2 regions of the Peribacillus sp. FSL E2-0159 genome follow, and region 2 is predicted to be linked to the other one. Evidence: riboswitches for the same ligand, from Rfam matches in the RefSeq annotation. Region 2 holds a riboswitch; the other holds the start of a gene.
The links. A riboswitch is a leader RNA that binds a small molecule or an ion and turns the genes downstream of it on or off. The one in region 2 is predicted to bind lysine.
Positions count from the first base shown of each region.

Region 1: linked by a shared signal. The riboswitch ahead of NYE63_RS20540 (aspartate kinase) and the one ahead of NYE63_RS26535 (amino acid permease) in region 2 are both predicted to bind lysine.

Region 1 covers NZ_CP152053.1:4,204,479-4,208,996, forward strand. Annotated here, with positions in the region: gene NYE63_RS20535 (YslB family protein) at 36-506, shown strand; gene NYE63_RS20540 (aspartate kinase) at 570-1,802, opposite strand; lysine riboswitch at 1,891-2,067, opposite strand; gene uvrC (excinuclease ABC subunit UvrC) at 2,129-3,901, opposite strand; gene trxA (thioredoxin) at 4,009-4,323, opposite strand.
Region 2 covers NZ_CP152053.1:5,406,220-5,410,737, forward strand. Annotated here, with positions in the region: gene NYE63_RS26525 (zinc ABC transporter substrate-binding protein) at 1-296, opposite strand, end outside; gene NYE63_RS26530 (LacI family DNA-binding transcriptional regulator) at 995-1,957, shown strand; lysine riboswitch at 2,213-2,396, shown strand; gene NYE63_RS26535 (amino acid permease) at 2,493-3,944, shown strand; gene NYE63_RS26540 (alpha-glucosidase) at 3,995-4,518, opposite strand, start outside.

The DNA of each region.
Region 1 (4,518 bases), 1.2 Mb from region 2:
GTTTATAATAGATTTACAGAAAGAGGCGATAAATTATGAAAAAAAATATTGCTGCTGCGATAGAAGAAGAGATTCATACTGAAGAAATTCAAACTGAAGAATTCAAAGTTCCAGCTTTCGGGTACGAATTAATCAGAGAAGTTCTATTGAACGATATTCTCGGAAAAGACTCTAATCAAATCCTCTATTGGGCAGGTAAACAATTAGCAAGAAAATTCCCACTGAATGGCGATCAGGAAGTTATTGAATTTTTCCAAAGCGCGGGATGGGGCAATCTGGAAATCTTGAAGTATACGAAACACGAAATGGAATTATCCCTGACGGGTGAAATAATCAGCCGCCGCTTGGATTTACACCCTGATTGTCACTTCCAGCTTGAAGCCGGTTTCCTTGCCGAGCAGTTTACACTGCAAAAAAAATTCCTCAGCGAATCAACGGAAGAAATCAAACGCCGCGCAAAAAAAGTGATATTCACCATCCAATGGGATCCCAGAGATCCAATCTAATAAGCCCTTAAAACAGACTTACCCTTTTTACCGGAAGTCTGTTTTTTATTGGACTCCTTACACTTAAGCTAGCACATTTGCATGCTGACCAAGTTTAAATGCTTCATGAAGAGATTCAACCGCCTTCACCATTTCCTTTTCATTGACGACAGTCGAAACTTTAATTTCCGATGTGCTGACCATTTTCACCTGGATGCCTGTATTGGCCATCACTTCAAACATCTCGGCAGCCACTCCTGGGTTGGATACCATACCAGAACCGACGATCGACACTTTGGCCAACCCGCTTTCCGTTTCGACTCGATCGAATCCCAATTGTTCTTTATTATTTTCCAGCACGATCAAGGCCGCTTCTGTATCTTCGCTTTTTGTGGAAAAAGATAGATTGGTCGTATCCTCGGCAGTCATGCTTTGAATGATGATGTCTACATTAATCCGGTTTTTCGCAAGTGTCGTGAAAATTGTGGATAGTGCACCAAGTGACTGGGGCAAACCATATATTGTGACCCTCGTAATACTGTCTTCAAAAGCAATGCCTCGTACAATTAAGTTTTCTTCCATAGTTGCTTCCTCCTCAATGATCGTTCCTGATTCTCTCTCCATGCTTGAACGGACTTCAAGCGGAATTTGATAATTTTTTGCATATTCGACTGCCCTTGGATGAAGGACGCCCGCCCCCAGGTTGGCAAGTTCCAGCATTTCATCGTAAGAAATGGATTGGAGTTTTCGCGCGCCTTCTATGTAGCGTGGGTCTGTTGTGAAAACACCCGTTACATCCGTATATATATCGCATCTATCCGCATTCAGCGCTGCAGCGATGGCGACCGCCGTCGTATCGGAACCACCTCGCCCTAAGGTAGTGATTTCCCCATTTACATCGTTCCCCTGGAAACCGGCTACGACCACTATTTTCTTCTCCTGAAGCTGAGCTTGGATCCTTGAAGCATCGATGTTTAAAATCCGGGCATTCCCATGAACGGATTCCGTTTGCATGCCAGCCTGCCAGCCCGTATACGAAATGGCTTCATATCCTTCTTCAATCAATGCCATCGTTAAGAGGGAAATCGTTACCTGTTCCCCAGTAGTCAATAGCATATCCATTTCCCTCTTGCTCGGGGTTCCGGAAATATCCCGGGCCATGGAAACCAATTGATCCGTTGTTTTCCCCATAGCTGAAACAACGACGACTACCTCATTTCCATTCTCCGCTTCCTCGATTACCCGATTGGCAACATTTTTGATTTTTTCTACGCTACCGACGGATGTTCCGCCGAATTTTTGAACGATTAATGCCATCCTCATGCACCCTCTCTAGTTTTTAGGCAATAAAAAAAGCAATGAGAAATATCTCATTGCTGTGGTCACATATCTAATACTGTAAACACAGTGAGATAGCTCTCCAGGGTATAAACCCTGACAATCCGCCATTTATTAAATGTCGGACCAGGAGAACAAGGTATGAGTCTTGTCTTCCTTCGGCGTTATCCCCTTTCAAAACCTTTCATGGAAGCTCATACTTCTCCAGGTTTTTACTCTTGAATTCCGCACCTCTATCAGCACTTTTAAGTTGTCTAGTTAAAAATTCTTTTTAATCATAGCATAGAGATTTATCGGTAGCAAGATTATTCTTGTAATTTTCTAACGATTCCCTCGGCTACCCCTTTTGGCATGCCAGCTTCCATGATCTCCTCGGCTGTTGCCTCTTTGATTTTCTTCAATGATCCAAAATGCCTTAATAATTGCTTCCTTCGTTTTTCCCCGACTCCTGGAATATCATCAAGCTGTGAGTGAACCGCATTTTTCCCGCGCAGCTGGCGATGAAACGTTATCGCGAACCGATGCACTTCATCCTGAATTCTTTGCAATAGGTAAAATTCCTGGCTCCGTGAATCAAGAGGTACGAGTTCAAGAGGATTTCCGATCATCAATTGCGATGTCCTATGCTTTTCATCCTTAATGAGGCCTGAAAGTGGTATATCAAGGCCCAATTCATTTTCCAGAATATCCCGAACGGCTTCCACATGTCCCTTTCCGCCATCAATGATGATTAAGTCCGGAAGCGGCAGTCCTTCTTTCAATACTCGGGAATACCTTCTTCTGACCACTTCACGCATCGATTCATAATCATCAGGCCCCTGGACAGTCTTGATCTTATATTTGCGGTACTCCCTTTTTTCCGGCTTCCCATCAATGAACACGACTAAAGCGGAAACAGGGTCACTTCCCTGGATATTGGAGTTATCGAAAGCTTCAATTCGATGCGGGGTGTAGATACCCAGTTGGTTCCCGAGGTTTTCCACCGCATTGATCGTTCTTTCTTCATCCCTTTCAATCAAAGAGAATTTTTCCTGAAGGGCGATGGAGGCATTTTTATTCGCCAATTTAAGCATGTCTTTTTTCGCTCCCCGTTTCGGGTGAATCGTTTTGACACCAAGCAGCCCTTCGGCCATTTCGGCATCCACTGATTCAGGCAGCAAGATTTCCTTTGGTTTAAAGTGGTTCGTAATCTCATAAAACTGACCGAGGAATGTAAGAAGTTCCTGTTCGGGTTCATCGTAGACCGGAAAAAGTGAAACATCCCTTTCTATTAATTTACCCTGCCGCACAAAAAATACCTGAACGCACATCCAGCCTTTATCATAGGCAAAGCCAAATACATCCCTGTCGATGAAATCGGTCGTCATCATTTTTTGCTTTTCCATCGTAATATCGATGTGGGCAATCTTGTCACGGAACTCCTTGGCCCTCTCGAAATCGAGCTCTTCTGATGCCTCCAGCATTTTTTCAGTCAGTTCTTTTTTTATTTCAGTATGCCCGCCGTTCAAGAACCGGTTGATATCATCCACCATTTTTTTATATTCCTGTTCCTCTACTTCATATACACATGGGGCCAGGCACTGGCCAAGGTGATAGTATAGACAAACACGATCCGGTAAAGTATTGCATTTTCTTAGGGGATAGATGCGGTCGAGCAATTTTTTCGTTTCGTTAGCTGCAAAAGCATTCGGATAAGGACCGAAATATTTCCCTTTGTCTTTTTTGACTTTTCGCGTAATGATTAAACGTGGGTGGCGTTCCGCAGTCAGCTTGATGAAAGGATACGTCTTATCATCCTTTAGCATGACATTATATTTTGGGTCATGTTTTTTGATTAAGTTCAACTCTAAAATAAGAGCCTCGATATTGGAAGAGGTGACGATGTATTCGAAATCCTCAATCTCATTCACGAGCCGAAATGTTTTTCCATCATGGGATCCCGTAAAATAAGAACGGACACGATTTTTCAACACCTTCGCTTTGCCTACATATATGATCGTTCCCTGACGATCTTTCATTAAATAGCAACCAGGTTGATCGGGAAGAAGGGCAAGTTTATTCTTTATTTGTTGATTCATGCATTCAGCCTCCTGTTCTCCCATTTTTACAATCATTATATATCAAGATAGCGAAAAAAGCTTCAAGTCCGCAGACTTGAAGCTTTTTTTAGCTAACTTACTATTTATTACGCGTGTTTTGCAATAAGTTCAGCAAGTGCTTCTTTAGGTTGGAAACCAACAACCTTGTCAACCACTTCACCGTCTTTAAGGACGATTAATGTCGGGATGCTCATCACACCGAATTTTCCAGCTGTTTCTTGGTTTTCATCTACATCCACTTTTACGATTTTTGCTGTATCGCCAATTTCAGTATCAAGCTCTTGAAGAACAGGAGCGATCATTTTACAAGGTCCACACCATGGAGCCCAAAAATCTACAAGAACGACACCTTCGCTAGTATCTGTTGTGAAAGTTTGGTCAGTTGCATTTACAATAGCCATATATAATTCCTCCTCAAATTTACTCAAATAACTAAAGACAGTATATCATTGTTGTTAGAATCGATGCTAATATTTTGCTTCAGTGGTAGGATGTCCAAAAAAAGAATTAACATGCAGGCCAAAACCCTTGCCTCGCCCAAAGAAAGGGGCAAGACATGTAACGGCTTATGCCGCATGTCTTGCCCTCATCTGTAT
Region 2 (4,518 bases):
TCCGTCATTTTCCCTTCAAGATGCACACCGTTATAAAAAATCATATCAGCCGAATCCAGTGTCTCCACATCACCCTGTGTCGCTTTATATAGATGGGGGTCGACTCCCGGACCCATTAAACTGGTAACCTCGACATGTTTACCGCCGATATTCTCAACCAAATCCCCAATCATTCCCGTCGTTGTAACGACGTCCAACTTGCCATTGCCGTTATCCTTTTCGGCCGTATCATTGCCGCACCCTGTTAAAATCAGCAATGCAGCAAGCACGCCCCCAATAGATTTTAGAAAACCCATCCATATTCCCTCCCTTTTTCATCTCTCTAAAATAGTTTGCCATGTGCAAAACTAAATGTAAATTTTTTTACATTGTCGTAAATGCTAAAAAGTTTCCTCTACACAACTTATTTTATACTATACACAACTATATAAAAAAAGTGCAACTATTTTTTCAAACATTTCAAAAGGCCAATGACTTTTACACACAGCAAAAAATGTCTGGAATCTCTACTAGGGAGCTTCCAGACAGTCAGTCATTTCTAGGGAGAGTACTTCTTCCCGTACATGAAACGTAACGATGAAGTTATATTTATATTGTGGAGTTTTAATGGTGAATATAAACTTGGGGAGCTTTTTTAATGTTTATGGCGGGAAGACGTGAAATTCACGAGTAAACATGCGGATTTCACGAGTAATGCCGTGGAATTCTTTACAGGCATTCAGCATTCCAAATGCATTGCCACTCACTTTTCCTGTTTTAAGGAAATTGCCAAGTACGCAAATCCCAATTCGATTCCGCAAAGCACAAACAGGGTGATTAAAGTTTGGAACATCATGATCCCCTCCTCCTCTAAGATTTAAACCAATCTTAAAGGATGAAACCCATACCAGAACAAGACCTTATTTGAAGAAATCTTCAACAGCCTCATTCGGTTCTCTTGCCCTGAAATGGGTTTCATACTGTACAATATAAAAAAAGAAAAAACGGTGATACCATGACAAATATTAAAGAAATTGCTCAATGCGCTGGTGTATCTGTCTCAACAGTGTCTCGTGTATTGAATGATCATCCTTATGTAAGCCCCGATAAAAGAAAGAGCGTTTTAGAAGCCATCGATCGTTTGAATTATTCGAGAAACATCAACGCCATTCATCTTTCAAAAGGCAAAACTAATCTTATCGGCATCATCATCCCCTTCAACAATCATCCATATTACGGGGCAATCGTCAACGGAATCACTAAACAGGCAAATGCAATTGGCTGTCATATCGTCATCTTTCAAACAAATTATGACAGAGAGAAAGAAATCCAGGCTTTGAATATGCTGCAAATGAAGCAGCTCGATGGCATTATCGTTTGTTCAAGGATTTCGGAAATGAAAGTCTTTTTGGATTATCAAAAATACGGACCGATCATCTTATGTGAAGATACAGCCCAGGCTGAATTCTCATCCATCAGCATTGATCATTATGCAGCTTTCTCCTGTGCCCTTGAGTACGTGATTACTAAAGGATATAAGAAAATTGGATACAGCCTTGGCCGTAAAAAGAGCAGAAATAGTTCTCATCGTACAAAGGCCTTTAACGATATCATGAGTAAACATCAACTGATAAACAATAAAGAATGGCTGTTTGAAGGCAGTTACCACATCAAAGACGGTGAACAATTGTTTCAGGAATGGAATTCAATGTCAGATAAACCTGAAGCCATAATCATCACGAATGATGACACGGCGGCAGGCTTCATTCTTACCGCTAAAAAATCGGGTATAAGGGTACCGGAAGATGTGGCCATTCTCGGCTTCAATAATGATAGCCTTAGTGAAATGCTCGACATCACGACCATTTCCTTACCGCTGGAATGGATCGGGAAAATGGCAGTGGACTTATTTGAGAATCCTGAAGTGGTCAAACATGTAAAACTGGAATACTCCCTAATTAAAAGGAGGACCGTCTAGTTATCAGGATCCTTTATTTTAGTATATCGACATTTGAATTCTTCCTTACTGCCATCATTCAATAACTAGGAAAAAATAACCACACAAAATAATCATTGCGATATCCTAGAAGTTATTTTATAATTTTGATATAGTAAAGTTTACTCAGTTGCTAGCAATCTATTAGCGATTGCATGAATTTCATGAGTACAATCGTCCGACGTCACTTACAAGCTGGCGCAACGATTTTAGAAAATTGAATACTTCCTCATTTACCGATGAGTTAGAGGCTGCATCTTATAAAAGTAAAACGGACGAGATTCTGGAAAATTATAGACTCCGTTTGAAAGGATAAGTTGCCGAAGTTAGGGTATATTCCATGTATATTCTTGCTGGCGGTGTTACCGAACAGGAACACCACTGTCACGTTTTTTCAAAAGCGTGGGGAGCTATCTTCGGAAGGATAAACGGGTTTATTATAAACAGCCGTCGATCTTTTTCGACTGCTGTTTTTTTATTTTTCGTTCCCTTCCAATAAAAAGGAGTGTAACATCAATTGTCAAATTCACAATCAGCATCAAGCCCTACTGAACTGAAAAGGAGCCTGAAAGCGCGTCATTTAATGATGATTTCATTAGGTGGAACGATTGGAACAGGTTTATTTTTAGCAAGTGGCGGTGCCATTCATTCAGCCGGTCCCGGCGGTGCCTTGGTGGCATACGCGATCATCGGCATCATGGTTTATTACTTAATGACAAGTCTTGCAGAAATGGCAGCGTTCATGCCAGTGGCCGGTTCGTTCCGTGTCTATGCATCCAAATTCGTCGATCCGTCTTTCGGTTTTGCGATTGGTTGGAACTACTGGTATAACTGGGCAATCACCATTGCCGCCGAATTGGCAGCCGTTGTCTTAATTATGAAGTTCTGGTTCCCGGATAGCCCTTCATTTATCTGGAGTGCAATTGCGTTAATCACTATGTTTCTTATCAATTACATGTCAGTTAAAGGTTTCGGGGAAACAGAATTCTGGTTTGCCATGATCAAAGTCGTGACAGTCGTCATTTTCTTGATCACGGGTGTTCTGATCATTCTCGGAATCATGGGTGGGAATGACCCAATTGGTTTTTCCAATTTCACAATGGGCGAAGGTCCCTTTAACGGAGGGTTCTTCACGATTCTAGGCGTATTCATGGCTGCCGGCTTTTCATTCCAAGGAACGGAATTGCTTGGAGTGACTGCTGGTGAAAGTGAAGATCCAGAAAAAAACATCCCAAAAGCGATCAGATCCGTTTTCTGGCGCATCCTCTTGTTCTATATTCTTGCAATTTTCGTTATTGGAATGATCATTCCGTTTACGGATTCACGTTTATTGAGTCAAGATGTTGCCGTAAGTCCATTCACGCTTGTATTTGAACGTGCTGGCCTTGCATTTGCTGCATCCATCATGAACGCGATCATTTTATCATCCGTACTCTCTGCCGGTAACTCTGGCATGTACGCTTCAACCCGTATGCTATGGGACTTGGCACGGGATGGGAAAGCACCGAAATTCCTTGGCAAGTTAGATAAAAGAGGAGTACCCGTAAATGCACTTATCGTGACTTCTTTAGTTGGCTGCGTTGCATTCTTAGCTTCGTTTTTCGGGGATGGCGTCGTTTATATTTGGTTATTGAACGCTTCAGGCATGGCGGGGTTCGTCACCTGGGTCGGGATTGCGATTGCCCATTATCGTTTCCGCAAAGCCTACGCAGCTCAAGGCCTCGATATGAATGCTTTACCATACCGGGCAAAAGGCTTCCCATTCGGGCCTATATTCGCACTTGTCCTTTGTATAATCATTATCATCGGACAGGGGTACCAAGCTTTTAGCAGCGATGGGATCGACTGGAATTCAATGTTTGTTTCCTACATTGGCTTGATTCTATTTTTCGTCCTATGGTTCGGCTATAAAATTAAGCATAAAACGAAAATCATTCCCCTTGAGGAATGTGACCTTAAATCAAAATAATACGCAAAGGACCTGTTCTTCTCTAATCGGAGAAGAACAGGTCCTTTTTTTCATTTCAAATGATAAACACGGCATTCATATGGACGCAGGGGTTTGCTGGAGATTCCTTCTTCCTCCTGATCATAATTGCCGATCAGCCTTGTGGCAGAATAAGCATGCAGCTCCTCAGGCAAAGTAAAGGAGGCCTGCTCTTCTTTAAAGTTGCATAGTACCAACAGCTTTTCTTCTTCAAACGATCTCGTATAGGCAAATATTCGTTCATCTTCTGGCCAAAGCAGTTCAAAACGGCCATAAACGACGATTTCATGTTCCTTGCGTAATTGGATAAGCTTTTTATAAAAATGAAAAATGGAATTCGGATCATTGTAGGCTATTTCTGCATTAATCTCGGGGAAATTTGGATTAACCTTAATCCAAGGAGTCCCTTTCGTGAATCCTGCGTTCCGGGAGTCATTCCACTGAATCGGTGTCCTCGCATTATCCCTGCTGCGGGCGTGGATGGCTGACATCATCCGCTCTTTTGACCAGCCATGTGTATTGACGAGTTCGTCATATGAATTCAATGTTTCGATAT